DNA from 3 places in the Mesorhizobium sp. M1423 genome. Region 2 is predicted to be linked to each of the others. Evidence: riboswitches for the same ligand, from Rfam matches in the RefSeq annotation. Region 2 holds a riboswitch; each other region holds the start of a gene.
The links. Region 2 has a riboswitch for cobalamin ahead of NKG95_RS25890 (ABC transporter ATP-binding protein). Riboswitches for the same ligand answer to the same signal wherever they lie in the genome.
Positions count from the first base shown of each region.

Region 1: it holds a riboswitch for cobalamin, as region 2 does, so the genes downstream of both, metE (5-methyltetrahydropteroyltriglutamate--homocysteine S-methyltransferase) here and NKG95_RS25890 (ABC transporter ATP-binding protein) in region 2, are expected to answer to the same signal.
Region 3: it holds a riboswitch for cobalamin, as region 2 does, so the genes downstream of both, NKG95_RS03135 (DUF1636 family protein) here and NKG95_RS25890 (ABC transporter ATP-binding protein) in region 2, are expected to answer to the same signal.

Region 1 is NZ_JAMYKU010000019.1:70,166-75,001, reverse strand. Features, by position in the region: gene metE (5-methyltetrahydropteroyltriglutamate--homocysteine S-methyltransferase) at 1-1,878, opposite strand, end outside; cobalamin riboswitch at 1,974-2,174, opposite strand; gene NKG95_RS22675 (hypothetical protein) at 2,730-2,984, shown strand; gene NKG95_RS22670 (helix-turn-helix transcriptional regulator) at 3,302-4,135, opposite strand; gene NKG95_RS22665 (MFS transporter) at 4,198-4,449, opposite strand; gene NKG95_RS22660 (transposase) at 4,739-4,836, shown strand, end outside.
Region 2 is NZ_JAMYKU010000024.1:90,103-94,938, forward strand. Features, by position in the region: gene NKG95_RS25880 (bifunctional helix-turn-helix transcriptional regulator/GNAT family N-acetyltransferase) at 131-1,066, shown strand; gene NKG95_RS25885 (GyrI-like domain-containing protein) at 1,104-1,937, opposite strand; cobalamin riboswitch at 2,233-2,437, shown strand; gene NKG95_RS25890 (ABC transporter ATP-binding protein) at 2,530-3,348, shown strand; gene NKG95_RS25895 (ABC transporter substrate-binding protein) at 3,345-4,289, shown strand; gene NKG95_RS25900 (FecCD family ABC transporter permease) at 4,319-4,836, shown strand, end outside.
Region 3 is NZ_JAMYKU010000002.1:60,338-65,173, reverse strand. Features, by position in the region: gene NKG95_RS03145 (cobaltochelatase subunit CobN) at 1-735, opposite strand, end outside; gene cobW (cobalamin biosynthesis protein CobW) at 754-1,806, opposite strand; gene NKG95_RS03135 (DUF1636 family protein) at 1,803-2,237, opposite strand; cobalamin riboswitch at 2,276-2,479, opposite strand; gene NKG95_RS03130 (winged helix-turn-helix domain-containing protein) at 2,509-3,708, opposite strand; gene NKG95_RS03125 (NADH-quinone oxidoreductase subunit A) at 4,045-4,410, shown strand; gene NKG95_RS03120 (NuoB/complex I 20 kDa subunit family protein) at 4,401-4,836, shown strand, end outside.

The sequences.
Region 1 (4,836 bases), on a different contig from region 2:
ATCGATCTGGATCATCCTTGCGCCGGACCATTCGAGATCCGTCACTTCGTCGCGGATGGCGAGCGCGATCTGGCGGCATGCTTCGGAGCGGGGTACGTCGTCGCGAACAAATGACCAGTTGAGAATGGTCACTGGGCCTGTGAGCATTCCCTTCACAGGGTTTTCCGTAAGCGACTGGGCGAACTGCCACCAGCGCAGCGTCATCGGATTGGGCCTCGATACGTCGCCGAAGATGATGGGGGGGCGCACGTAACGCGACCCATAGCTCTGCACCCAGGCATGCTGGGTGAAGGCGAAGCCGGACAGCTGCTCGCCGAAATGCTGTACCATGTCGTTTCGTTCGAACTCACCGTGCACCAGCACGTCCAGCCCGATCTCTTCCTGCCAGCGAATTGCAGCCTCGATCTCCTTCTTCAGGAAGGTCTCGTAGTCGACATAGCTCAGCTGGTCCTTCGCATGAGCGGCCCGCGCCCTGCGTACCTGCGGCGTCTGCGGGAAGGACCCGATGGTCGTCGTCGGGAACGGCGGCAGCCCGAGCGTGCCGGCCTGGACTCTGGAGCGCTCGGCAAAAGCGCTCTCTCGTCGCTTCATGCTGTCGTCAATGCTGGCGATCCGCCCCTCAACCAGCGGGTCATGGATCTTCGTGGATGTCACGCGAGTGGCGGCAGCCTCGGCAGACGCTTTCAACGCGCCTGCCACCGCATCCCTGCCTTGGGACAGGGCCCGGGCAAGCAACACCAACTCGTCGGTCTTCTGGGCCGCGAAGGCGAGCCACGACCTGATGTCCGCGTCGAGTTCCGTCTCCATGCGGAGGTCGATCGGCACATGCAGCATCGAGCAAGAAGGCGCGATCTCGACGCGGTCCAAGGGCCAGCCGGCGACGATCGGTTTGATGCGGTCGAGAATGGCGGGCAGGTTCGCACGCCAGACGTTGCGGCCATCGATCAAGCCAAGCGAGAGCACCAGATCCTTCGGTGCGAGCCGACCCACCGTTTCCAGCTGCTCGGGAGCGCGCACGAGATCAATATGCAGCCCGGCCAGGGGCAGAGAAACCGCGGTTTCGAGATTGTCTCCCAGCGGCCCGAAATAGGTAGCCAGCATGATCTTCAGCTCGGGCGCGGCTTTTGACAGCTGGCCATAGGCGAATTCGAACGCAGCTCGTTCATTCGGGTTCAGATCGAGGACAAGCGCTGGCTCATCGATCTGCACCCAGTCGGCTCCAGACAGCTTCAGCCTCTGCAGGAGTTGCTCGTAGACGGGCAGCAGCCGCGGCAGGAGCGCGATGGGATCGAATCCTTCGGCAGGCGATTTCGCCAGCTTGAGGAAGGTGATCGGTCCAAGGATGACTGGGCGTGTGTGAACGCCGAGAGCTTTAGCCTCGATGAAGTAATCGACCGGTTTCGTCGACGAGAGGGCGAACGTCTGATCATCGTTGAGTTCCGGCACAATGTAGTGATAGTTGGTGTCAAACCACTTGGTCATTTCCATCGCGGTTACATCAGACCGATGAGCCGCCTGCTGGTGACCAGCGTGTCGACAATCCTCCGTCTGACCCTGGTTGCCCCGCGCCATTGCGAAGTAGATGTCAAGTGGAACCTCGCCGCTATTCCAGCCGTAACGGGATGGAACGGCGCCGACCATGGCTGCGGTGTCGAGCACATGGTCGTAGAGCGAGAAGTCGTTCGACGGGATTTTCGACACGCCGCGATCGTGCTGCTCCTCCCAGCTAGCGGCACGGAGCGCCTTCGCGGTCGTGAGAAGGTCGGCAGCGGACGATTTTCCGGACCAGTAGCTTTCAAGCGCGAATTTCAGTTCTCGCCGACGACCGAAGCGGGGCACGCCGAGCGTTGCTACAGGAATTTGCTGAGAGACACTCATGCCAGACCCCGATGGTTGGGGCGTCGGTGACAAGGAAGGCGCTAGCAGGCCGGCACGAACGCCAGGCTGCAGCGGCCACCGAGACACCCCGCCCGTGGACGTAATTCGCCGTGGCAGGTCTCCTGGCTCGCGGGGTCATAGCCTCTACCCGTCTTCCCAAGGCTATTCGCCTCAGTGACATGAGTGGGGTTGGCTCGCCGCTAACAGTTGCGGGGGCAGCGCCGGCATCGCACCGGCTTCCCTCTTAGCTCCGCTGCGGCAGCGCCGTACGGAGAACCACGACGCGGGAGACAATTACAGCAGTTCGCTTCTTTGTCAACGCCGCATAAAGAAATGTTTATGTCGTTATGTTAAATTTCCGTTGGCATGTTCCAAAGGTCGCCTCGAAAGCGAAAACTGTGGAAGCCTTGAGCGGCCGGTAAATCAAAGCAATGACGCACGGCGCCCTTGTCCAGGAGGATAGGAGTTCGTCGGCTGCCGGCAGCAAACATACCGGCAAGCGCCGTGGTGCTGCTTAGCGCATCATGCGAACCACCTCGGCGTCGAACTTCGGCTCCGAGGTTCCGACCGCTTCGTTGGTGATCTGCTCGCGACCATATTCGGCTCAATGGCGAGGCTGTTGCCCATGTGGAAGCTGTTGGCCGTGATGCCCTCGGTGATATGACACAACGATTTCGGGGGGAGCACACCGAGGCCAGGCGCAGCGGCGTGTTGCGAAGTGATCGAGGCCAATGTCTCGAACTGCTTGTTCGCAGCCCACCGGCTCAAGGTAACCCGGCTCAAACCACCGGGCCAGCTCAAGTCCTGTCCAAATGAGGCCTGAGCGGCAAATCGTCGTGCACGCGCACGGTTTGGCGTTCGATCTTGTGATGCGTCTTGGGCGGACAATCGCCACGGTGCAGCGCGCAGAAGCGGTCCCCAATTGGGAAACCGAGGGCGGTGAGGGCAAGCCAGCGCCACAGGCGGAAGGGGACTTGGACCTGTTTGCCCTGCTGGACCACAAGTTCGCGACACAGGGCCTCAAGGAGAAGACCAAGAGTGATTATGCGCGGGACCTCGCCAAATTCATCAAAAGCAGCGGGCAGTCAAAGTTCGGCGCCGATTGACATGGAGATAGCCATCGCGGCGGACCGCCCAGGCGGACCGCAAGCCGGAATACAACCGGGTGCAGGCGGCCAACCTCGTCCACAAGATGGCGTCGGGCACACACCGGCGATGGGAGAGCGGACCGTGGAGTGCAGGAACTTCACGCCTATCCACGCTCCCGTGGACGTGTCCTGCGGCACATCGGCAGCGATATTGAGGAGGCAGTTGAGCTTCTGGTCGAGCACTCTTACCTGCCACTACCTACGCTTAACGTCATCTCGTACTGAAAACGCACCACGCAAGGTCGAGATGTAACATGCGCCCTTCGTGGATGGTTCTAAGCTTCCTCGGGCGCGGTCAATCTGTGATAACGGTCGCTTGGAACCTCCATCACCGCGACGCGATCAAGGTTGGCGTATCGCGCTCGGTAGTAACCTTCTTCCTCCACTTCGGCGAAACTACACTGGGGAACGTCAAAGGTCGCAGCTTCCAATCCGAAGAAAGTCGTAGCGGTTTCCTCATCCAAGAAGTTCCACTCATCTTCTCCGTCGTCATATGTGACGCGAACATAGGAGGCCATGCGCACGGCTTCCTGATCACCCATCTCTGCGATGATGGCATCGCATTCTTTCTTCAGCTTTCCTGAAACCTCACCCTTATCCCAGTCATCCAAAGCCCGATAGATTTCTGGATGATAATACTCTGGCATCTCCTCTACATCGTCACCGATAAGCTCAATGGTGCGGACATATTGCGGATTTATCAAGAGTATTTTGTTGTCAAGGCTCCAACAATACAGCCATGGCCTGCTTGTGTTATTTCTACGCAGATTATGAAGTTCCTTCAACTGACGTAAAATCGATTCACGCGCCTTTTCATCGATAGGATATTGGCGGCTGCCAAGAGTCGTCTTGATTCTGAGCGTGCCGTATCGCGTTTCGGCATCGGCAATTGCAAACGGGCTCGTGCGCCACTCCTCGACATCAATCTTCCAGCCCAGCAGCTCCTCGACCGTGCATTTCAACGTGAGACAAAGGTCCTTGATCTGCTCGACGTTCAACTGCGTTTTGCCTGTTTCCCAACGGGCCACAGTCTGTTGCGTCGTTGCCATCTGCTCTGCCAAATCTTTTTGAGTCATGCCCAGTCGAACCCTAAGCTCTTTCATGTTCATAACTCACCTCGCGTGTTCAACACACGCATTGTGGATGAATTAATCTAACACGTCAAGCGTGTTCAAAAATCGCAACATGTGTTTTTAGGGCGTCTTCGAGGCTCCGGCAGCCGTTCGTGACCACTTGCGCAAGACACAGGGCTGGTACACAGCACGAATGGGCGATCAAAAATTACTGCTGCGATGCTCGTCATCAGCCAAGCTGCCGCCGCACCTTCCACTAGGGTGCCAAGGTTCGAAATGAGTGCAGCCGACCATAGCGAACGGAAGGTCTTGTGCTCAAAAGGAACGAGTGAAGATGTTCTCTTCGCCATTGTGGGAAGCCTCGGGATTGACCGCGGGGCTGGATTTGTTTCGCCTCACTCAACCATGGCCTCGCCGTACAAGCCAAGCTGCCACAGTGCGCGCCTGCTAACCCAGAAAACTTGGCGGCCTTACAGGCATGCGCAGGACGCGCGAAGCCGCTCAAATCTCCCCAGATGGGTCAGCCATCGAAGACCGGCATCACTTGCCCGTTGAGCGGCTATACGATAATGCTCCGCGCTAAGCAGGAAGCGCCAAAAATTCGAGCGGCGACTTCATTCTCCTATTCAGGAAGGAACTATGAGGCGGCAGACGCGACCATTCACCGTGGAAGTCAAACAAAAGCGCAATTATGAAAAATCCGCACGTTCCATCTGGGGCAATTTCGACATCGCCGC
Region 2 (4,836 bases):
AATAGTCTGGCAACTCGCGCGAGTCAAGGCGCCCGGTGAGCATCATCAGGACAATTGCTTCAAACGGATGCTTCAAACAGATACTTGACCAAGTCAACTAAATCGCTGATCTTGCCCGGAGGAGGATGCCATGACCATTCATCATCACCCAGGCAAGGAGCGGATCGACGCGGTGCGGGCCTTCAACCGCTCTTATACCCGCCAGATCGGGCTGCTCGACGAAGGGCTGCTGAAAAGCACCTTCTCGCTGACCGAGGCGCGGGTGCTCTATGAGCTGGCGCATCGCGATGGCCTGACCGCCACCGATCTTGGGCGCGATCTCGGCCTCGATGCCGGTTATCTCAGCCGGCTGCTGAAGAAGTTCGAGGAGCGTGATCTGGTCGAGCGTGCCACGATCGAGGCGGATGCGCGGCGCTCGTCGATCGCGCTGACCAAGGCCGGGCGGCAGGCCTTCGCACCGCTGAACCAGGGCTCGCACGACCAGGTCGCGGCTTTGCTCGACCGGCTTTCGGATGCCGAACAGGACAGGCTGGTCAAAGCCATGCAGACGGTGCAGCGTTTGCTGGGCGGAAGCGCCGAGCCCAAAATTCCCTATATGCTGCGGCCTCTGCAAGTCGGCGACATCGGCTGGATTATTCATCGCCAGGGCCTGCTCTACGCGCAGGAATATGGCTGGGACGAAACCTATGAAGCGCTGGTCGCCGAAATCCTCGGTGCCTTCGTCAAATCCTTCGATCCGAAATGGGAACGCAGCTGGATCGCCGAGCGGGAAGGCGAGGTCGTCGGCTCCGTCTTCGTCGTGCGCCAGTCGGACGCGGTGGCGAAATTGCGCCTGCTCTACGTCGAGCCCTCGGCGCGAGGTCTCGGCATCGGCAAGCGGCTGGTCGAGGAATGTATCGGCTTTTGCCGCGCCACGGGTTACAGGACACTGACGCTGTGGACCAACGACGTGCTCGCCGCCGCCCGCCACATCTATGAGGCTGCGGGCTTTAAATTGACCAACGAGGAGCGCCACCATTCCTTCGGCAAGGATCTGGTCGGCCAGAACTGGAATTTGGAGTTGTAGCAGCGCTTCCGGCGCTTCGGCGCCGGCCTGCCGTGCCTCACCCTTTGACCGGTATCCAGATTTCCAGCCCGCCATTGCCGCTGCGCGGATCAAATTCGGGGCCGTAGCGCTCGAATTCCGGCGCATCGGCGATCTCGTGCCCAGAGGCTGGCAGCCATTTGTTCCAGATCGTGGTGACCGTGCGGCGGATGGTCGAGATATGGTCACGATGGGCGAACACGGCGTATTTCTGCGCCGGCACGCGCACACGCCAAAACTCCCTCGGCAGGTCCGAAAAATCGGACACTTCGACGCCAGCGATGTAGTCGAAATTGCCGGCGTCGTCGCCGTTGACGCAGACGCCATAGGCGACGTCGCCGATCTCGCCAGGAATGTTGCCAATATAGGGGCCGAACCGCTGCCACTGCATCGGGATGCCGGCGCTGGTTTCGCAGCTGTAGCGCTCGCCGAGACCGGCGATGAGAAACGGCCGGCTGGTCTCAAAACGCGGCGGTTCGAGAGTGGCGAGAAAGGACTGGTCCATCAGGATCGGCTCCACAAGATCGAGGTTGTCGAGCGAGCCTTGTGCGCGCACCAGTTCCGGCGTGGTGCCGAACTGGTCGCGGAAGGCGCGGGTGAAGGCCTCATGCGAGGCATAGCCGGCGTCGAGCGCGACCGAGAGGATGTCGGGTGCGCCGGCGCCAAGCTTGCGCGCCGCTTCGGTCAGTCGGCGAGAACGGACGTAGCTCATCACCGAACGGCCGGTAGCCGCGCCGAAAGCCCGCGTCACATGAAAGCGCGACACCCCGCTGATCTTGGCGACATCGTCCAGCGAGACTGCTTCGGGCAGATGGCTTTCGACGAACCACAGCGCCTTCTCGGTCGGATTCATTTGGCACCTCGCATTGGCCCAGTCTCCGCATTGGCCCAGTCTTTACATTGGCCCAGTCTTTACATTGGCCATGTCTTATATTGGCAAGATTATGGTGCCGCTTCCTGGCGGAGGCAGTTTGATCGAAATTGCGCACTGCGCAAATCGAGAGCGACGGTCGTCGGCAAGTCGCAGGCGTCGCGCGAAAAGGCTTGACAGGAAGCGGGCAAACGTCCTTTTAAATGTAACGTTATTACATCACGAGGTCTATATGGCTCCTTCTGACAAGACTTATTGCGCTGTGATTGGCGGAAAACTAGGGTGGCTGACTGATGGTCCCCGAGTCGAAAGGCAAGGGGTGAAAAGGGAACACGGTGAGATCTTCGGATCGAGGCCGTGGCTGCCCCCGCAACTGTAAGCGGTTAGCAAAAATCCGAAGTGCCACTGACCGGCAAGGCTGGGAAGGCAGGATGGCGCAAAGACCCGCGAGCCAGGAGACCTGCCATCAGCATGAGTGGACCGGACGGGGTGTGCCGGGAGGAGACGTGGACATCGGTCTTGTCGGCCGGTCCGTCCAGCTTCCTTCCGTCGCCATTGAGAAAGTGACGGTAAGTTGGACGCCTCCCAGCCTCTTCTTGAAGCGTGTGAACTGAGCGCGACGACGAATGGCCGGTGCCTGGTCAGCGCGGTGAGCCTTTCGATAGCGCCGGGCGACCGCCTCGCCATCATCGGCCCCAACGGCGCCGGCAAGACGACGCTGCTGCGCATGCTATGCGGTACGCTGCGGCCAAGCGCGGGAGATGTGAGATTTTCCGGACGCCGGCTGGAGAGGTTTTCGGCCGCCGAGCGGGCACTGCACATGGCGGTCGTTGGCCAGACCGACCAGCCTGATCCGCGGCTTGCCGTGATCGACTACGTCGAGCTTGGGCGCGTCCCGCATGCCGGCTTGCGACGGAGGAGCGAGCAACGCGACATCGTCATTGAAGCACTTCGCAGAACCGGCCTGCTGCCGCTGCTCGGCCGCACGATCGGCTCGCTATCCGGTGGCGAGCGGCAACGCGCCCAGTTGGCGCGCGCCATCGCCCAGGAGCCCAAAATCCTGTTCCTCGATGAACCGACCAATCATCTCGATCCGCGCGCCCGCAGCGACCTTCTCGAACTCGTATCGCAGTTTGGCATGACCGTCGTGGCGGTGCTTCATGATCTGTCGCTTGTCACGCCATTTGCCACCAGGGTCGCGGTGATGAACGAGGCCCGCCTGCAGGCACTTGCCAGTCCGCGCGAGGCGCTGACCAAGAAGTTGATCCGCGAGATTTTCGGCGTTGACGTGCTTTGGCTGCGCCATCCCACCGAAGACCGCGAACTCACGGTCTTCGACGTTCCGAACCGCGCCTCTTCACATCCCGATTTGACCAAGGAGCAACATCCGTGAAACGCCTCGTACTGTCTTTTGCCTCCCTCCTACTTGCCCAGACCGCCTTCGCTTTCCCGGTAACCGTTGATAGCTGCGGCACGCCGCTGACGTTCGACGCCGCGCCGAAGCGCGCCGTCATCCAAGATCTGAACATGGCGGAGATGGCCTTCGCGCTGGGGCTGCAACCATCGATCGTCGGCCTGACCGGCATCACCGGATGGTATAAGGTCGGTCCGGAATTCAAGGCCGAGCAGGGCGCGATCCCGGAACTCGCGCCGAAATACCCGACCCTCGAAAACCTCGTCGCCGTCGAGCCCGATTTCTTCTTCGCCGGCTGGTATTACGGCATGAAGCCTGGCGGCGAGGTGACGCCCGATACGCTGGCCCCGCACGGTATCAAGACGCTGGTGCTGACGGAAAGTTGCGTCCATCTCGACCAGAACCGCCCCGCCGCCTCGATGGACCTGCTCTATGGTGATGTCGAAAAGCTGGGCAAGATTTTTGGCAAGGAGGCGGAGGCGGGAAAGCTTGTTTCGGACTGGAAGGCGCAGCTCGCCGATATCACGGCAAAGATCGGCGACCGCACGGGAACGCGTGTGTTTCTTTACGACTCCGGCGAAGACAAACCCTTCACATCAGGCAAGTTCGCGATCCCCAGCGCCATGATCGCCGCAGCGGGCGGCGACAACATCATGGCCGACATGCCGACGAGCTGGGGCAATAGGGATTGGGAGACGGTGGCGGCCCGCAATCCGCAATTTCTTATCCTGCTCGACTACCAGGACGGCGGCTACAGAAAACTGCTCGATTTCCTGAAAGCTCATCCGGCGATGAAGGAGACTGAGGCGGTCAAAAATGAGCACTTCATTGCGCTGCGCTATGCCGAACTGACGCCTGGGCCTGCCAACATCGAGGCGATCGGCAAGATCGCCAGGGCGATGCACCCGGAAGCTTTCTGAGCTTGCGCCAGAGAGCGTTCGAATTGGCGATGACAGCAGGAGCAGCAGCGATTGCCGCTCTTGCTCTGCTGTCGATTGCCTATGGATCGACGGTCATCGCGTTGAGCGACGTGATTGCTGCGCTCGGACATGCCGCCGGGCTGGACGGAGACATCGTGTCCGGTCCGGCCGGCAAGATCCCGATTGCCAAGATCGTCCTCGATCTTAGGCTACCGCGCACGATTATGGCCATCTGTGTCGGCGCCGGGCTGGGCGTCATCGGCGCGCTGCTGCAGACGGTAACGCGCAACGACCTCGCAGATCCGTTCTTGTTCGGCCTGTCGTCCGGAGCCGCGGCCGGCGCGGTTTCCGTCATCACCATTTTTGGCGACCATTTCGGTATCTGGACGTTGCCGGTCGCGGCCTTCACGGGCGGCGTATTGGCCGCCGGCATCGTGCTTTTGCTGGTTTCGCGGGTGAGGGGGCAAGGCCCCGAACGGCTGATCCTCGCCGGGCTTGCCGTCTCGTTCATGTTCACCGCCTTGACTAACTATCTCGTCTTTGCCGG
Region 3 (4,836 bases), on a different contig from region 2:
CATCTCCCCCACAAGGGGGGAGATCGCCTGGTCATCGTCGCCTTCGTCAATGTTCGATGTTGCAGAAGTCGCGAGACGGTCAGTGACAGCCGATCTCCCCCCTTGTGGGGGAGATGTCCGGCAGGACAGAGGGGGGCGCGAAGGAATGCCGACGCTTGATAAGTCCATTCTTTCTATAACGCCGCGTCCCGGCTCGTAAAATCCCGCCTTTGGCACGCTGACAGGTTCAGCGACCGCCGCACCCGATCCGGCGAGACTTGCCAACCTCTGCACCAGCGCCGTCATATTCGCCGGGCCACCTTCGCGGAAATAGTCGAGCAGACCATCAAGTTCCTGGCGCGGCAGCGTCGAGCCTTCGATCAGCCGCAAATCCTCGTCGTGGCTCTCGCCCGGTAGGAGCGCCAGCTTAATACCGCGATTTCGCGCGACAACGGCAAGCTGGTCGCAGCCGTAGCGCCACCAGTCGTAACCGCCGAGGATGCGGACCAGGACGACCTTGGCGTGGCGGGCGACGCTGTCGATCCAGAGGTCGACGGACATCGGGTGGCGCAGGTCGCGCAAGGCGGCGAGCCGCATCGACGGCAGGCGGTCCGCATCTGCCTTCCACGCCGCCGCCAGCCCGGCGAGGTCGCTGTCGGTGAAGGACAGCGCCACGACATCCGCAGGCGTTTGCCTGAGATCGACAGGCTCGGCGAGATCGTCGAGCGAGGCGGATGTGGTGGTGAGGATGTGCATCGCGGCTCGTACCTGGGATCAGCCGGCGAGGATACGCTCGATCGCCGGGCGGTTCAGCCCTTTCAGGCCGATGACGACGAGGCGCGAGCGGCGATCGTCTTCAGCGGTCCAGGCGCGGTCGTAATAGTGGTTGACGCGCGGACCGACGGCCTGCAGCAAGAGCCGCATCGGCTTGCCGCCGACGTCGACGAAACCCTTGACGCGCAATACGTTTTCTTCCTCCGCCGCCGTGGCGACGCGTTGTGCCAGCTCGTCCGGGTCGGACACCGACGCAATGTCGATGACGAACGAGTCAAAGTCGTCATGTTCGTGGTCGAGCTCGTCGTCGTGATGGGTCTTGCGGTTCTCGATGTCGTCCTCGACGGTGAGACCAAGGCCGAGCAGCACCGACGGATCGACCTTGCCTTGCGAGGTCGGCACGATCCTCACCGCCCGCGCAACATGCTTGCCGATGACGGCATTGGCGCGCGCCGCGCCGGCTGCGTCCAGCAGGTCGCTCTTCGACAGGATGATCAGGTCGGCACAAGCGAGCTGGTCTTCGAACACCTCCTCGACAGGATCGTCATGGTCGAGCGTCTCGTCCTGCGCGCGCTGCGCCTGCAGGGCGTCCATGTCGTTGGCAACGCGGCCATCAGCCAGCGCCGGCCCGTCGACGACGGCGATGACGCCATCGACCGTGACGCGGCTTTTCACCGACGGCCACTGGAAGGCCTGGACCAGCGGCTTGGGCAGGGCCAGCCCGGACGTCTCGATCAGGATGTGGTCGACCTTCGGCGTCAGCGACAGGATCTGGTCGAGCGCGGGGACAAAGTCGTCGGCGACAGTGCAGCAGATGCAGCCATTGGCCAGCTCGACGATGTTTTCCTCGGGGCAAGTGTCGATGCCGCAGCCCTTCAGGATCTCGCCGTCGATGCCGATATCGCCGAACTCGTTGACGATGATGGCCAGGCGCTTGCCTTTGGCGTTTTCGAGCAAATGGCGGATCAGCGTCGTCTTGCCGGCGCCGAGAAAGCCGGTGACGACGGTGCAGGGGACGCGCGAAACGTTGGCGGCCGAATCTGGGGAAGTCATATCAAGTCCTTCAAAAGGTCGAGGGGAGGGATGCGGGCAACCAAGCCGCGCTTCAGGCAATCGGGACGGCCGCGCCACGGAATGAGGCCGTCCGTCGAAGTAGCGAACAGCTTTGCCCCCGTCACCAGATCGGTGCCGCTGGTCGTGGTCAGGTCGCCGAAGACATAGCTCCAGCAGCCGTCGCGCAGCATCGCGGCGCTGAGCCGGCGCTTGCAATTGCCGAGGCATTCGACGGTGCGGATTTTAATGTTTTCGCTGGAAGCGGCGCGGCGCGTGTCCTCGGCGAGCAGTTCGCCGGCGCGGGGATGAGCGTCCGAACCGGTCTCGTCACGGCAGGACGAGCAGACGATGACGGTGACGCCGGCCGGGGAATCACCATGGCCGGACAATAAATCCGCTGTCTCAGCCGGAAAACTGCTGTCGCGTTCCAAATCAGGCTCCTTGCCCGGAAAACCCGCCAGGCGATCGGATTCTTATGTCCTAGACGGCAGGTCTCCTGGCTCGCGGGTCATCGCCTGGGTGCCGCCTTCCCGGGAATATCCCAGTGGTTTTCGGCCTTGGCTCGTCGCTTACAGTTGCGGGGACAGCCGCGGATTTGAAATCGAGATTTCGCACCGCATTCCCTCTTGGCCCTTGCCGTTGCGGGCAGGGGACCGTCTGGAACGGATTTAGGCTTGTGGAGGCAGTCGTGTCAACGCACGTCTATGACGCGGCGATATCTGCGAGCGGCTGGCCGAGGTCGCCGGCAGCCGTCACCTCGATGCGCTCGAGCCCGAGCCAACCCTGCATCTGCTTCAATTCCTCGAAAAGGGCGGCGGCAGTTTGCGGCGGGGCGCCGGGCTCCGAATAGGCGGCATGGACGCGCAATACGCCGGCCGGGCGGTCGGCCCTGAGGTCGACGCGCCCGACGATGCTGTCGCCGAGCAGGAACGGCAGCACATAATAGCCATACTGGCGCTTTTCGGCCGGCGTGTAGATCTCGATGCGGTAGTGGAAGTCGAACAACCGCTCGGTGCGCGACCGCTCGAAGACGACGGGATCGAACGGCGCAAGCAAGGCGCGCGCCTCGATCCTGCGCGGCAAACGGGCGTCCTTGTGGAGATAGGCTGTTTTGCTCCAGCCTTCGACGCTCACCGGCAACAGGTCGCCAGCCTCGACCAGTTCCTCGATGCGGCCCTTGATGTCGGCGGGCGAGAGGCGGAAATAGTCGCGCAGATCGCCCGCCGTGGCGACGCCATGGGCGCGGGCGGAGATGCGCAGCAGTTCGCGGTGGGCGTCCGCGGGGGACGGAACTGGCAAAGCGAGTACCGTTGGCGGCAGCACGCGCTCCGGCAGATCGTAGAACCGCTCGAAACCACGCCGGTGCGCCGTGGTGATGCGGCCCGCCCAGAACAGCCATTCGAAGGCATGCTTGGCATGGCTCCAGCCCCACCAGCCGCCCGAGCCCTTCTGGCCTTCGAAAGCCGACGCCGCGATCGGGCCTCGTTCAGCGACCTCGCGATAGATGTCCTCAATGTAGGCGGCGTGCTCGCGGCCCCATTTTGCCAGTCCGCTGTACATTTCCTCGCCGCGCTCGGCCCGCTGCATGCGCCAGCGCATCAGCGGATAGGTCTCGACGGGTAGGAACGAGGCTTCATGCGCCCAATATTCGAAGACCATGCGCTTGCGTGTCACCGCGGCGTCGTCGAGCAGCGCCAGCTTGTAGGGGCCAAGCCGCGAATAGAGCGGCATATAATGGGCGCGAACCACGGCGCTGACGGAATCGATCTGCAGCAGGCCGGTACGGGCAAGCACCCGGGCCAGATGCCGGCGGTCAGGCGTGCCGCTGGGGCGCGGGTCATTGAATCCCTGTGCCGCAAGCGCAATGCGACGGGCCAGGGCAAGCGAGATTTTTTCCTTCATGAAGGCGGTATCCGGACGATGTTAGACAGAGAAAATGACCTGCGATTCCGCCCCATGCTAGCAAGGTTTTGGCGGCATCTATGTCAGGAGAGAAAAGTGGAGTGAAAAGTGAAGGAAATCAAACAGGAGCGGATCGGACCAGTTTTCCCGGATATGCCGTCCAGCACCGCGATTTGAACAAGGTTTGACTTGCTTCGCCGAAAGCGCTGCGCTAACCCTCGCCGCGTTGCAGCATAGAGCCCCCTTAAAACGGTTCAGTGGTTAATCTGTCACGCTTCCGCAAGTGGGTCCGGTGCTGTAATCAGAGTGGATTGGCCGCCAACGGAAAACTGCAGCATGAACGCACTTTTAGGTTCGTACCTGCCCATCGTCCTGTTCATCGGCGTGGCGCTGGTCGTCGGCCTGGCGCTGCTCGCCGCACCGTTCCTGGTGGCTTACCGCAACCCCGATCCGGAAAAGCTTTCCGCCTATGAGTGCGGCTTCAACTCGTTCGACGACGCCCGCATGAAGTTCGACATCCGCTTCTACCTGGTGTCGATCCTGTTCATCATCTTCGATCTGGAGGTGGCCTTCCTGTTTCCTTGGGCAGTGTCGTTCAGTCAGATCGGCATGCTCGGTTTCTGGTCGATGATGGTGTTTTTGGCGGTGCTGACCATCGGCTTTGCCTATGAATGGAAAAAAGGAGCGCTGGAATGGGATTGAACGACAGTTCCGGCACGCTCGTCGCGCCGAAGCCCAAGGGCCTCATCGACCCCAACACCGGCAGACCGGTGGGGGAGGATGATCCGTTCTTCCTGGAGATCAACAACGAACTCGCCGACAAGGGTTTTCTCGTCACTTCGACCGAGGCGCTGATCACCTGGGCGCGCAGCGGCTCGTTGATGTTCATGACCTTTGGCCTCGCCTGCTGCGCCGTCGAGATGATCCACACCTCGATGCCACGCTACGACAGCGAGCGTTTCGGTGTCGCGCCGCGCGCGTCTCCGCGCCAGTCCGACATCATGATCGTCGCCGGCACGCTGACCAACAAGATGGCGCCGGCGCTGCGCAAGGTCTACGACCAGATGCCGGAGCCGCGCTACGTCATCTCGATGGGCTCCTGTGCCAATGGCGGCGGCTATTATCATT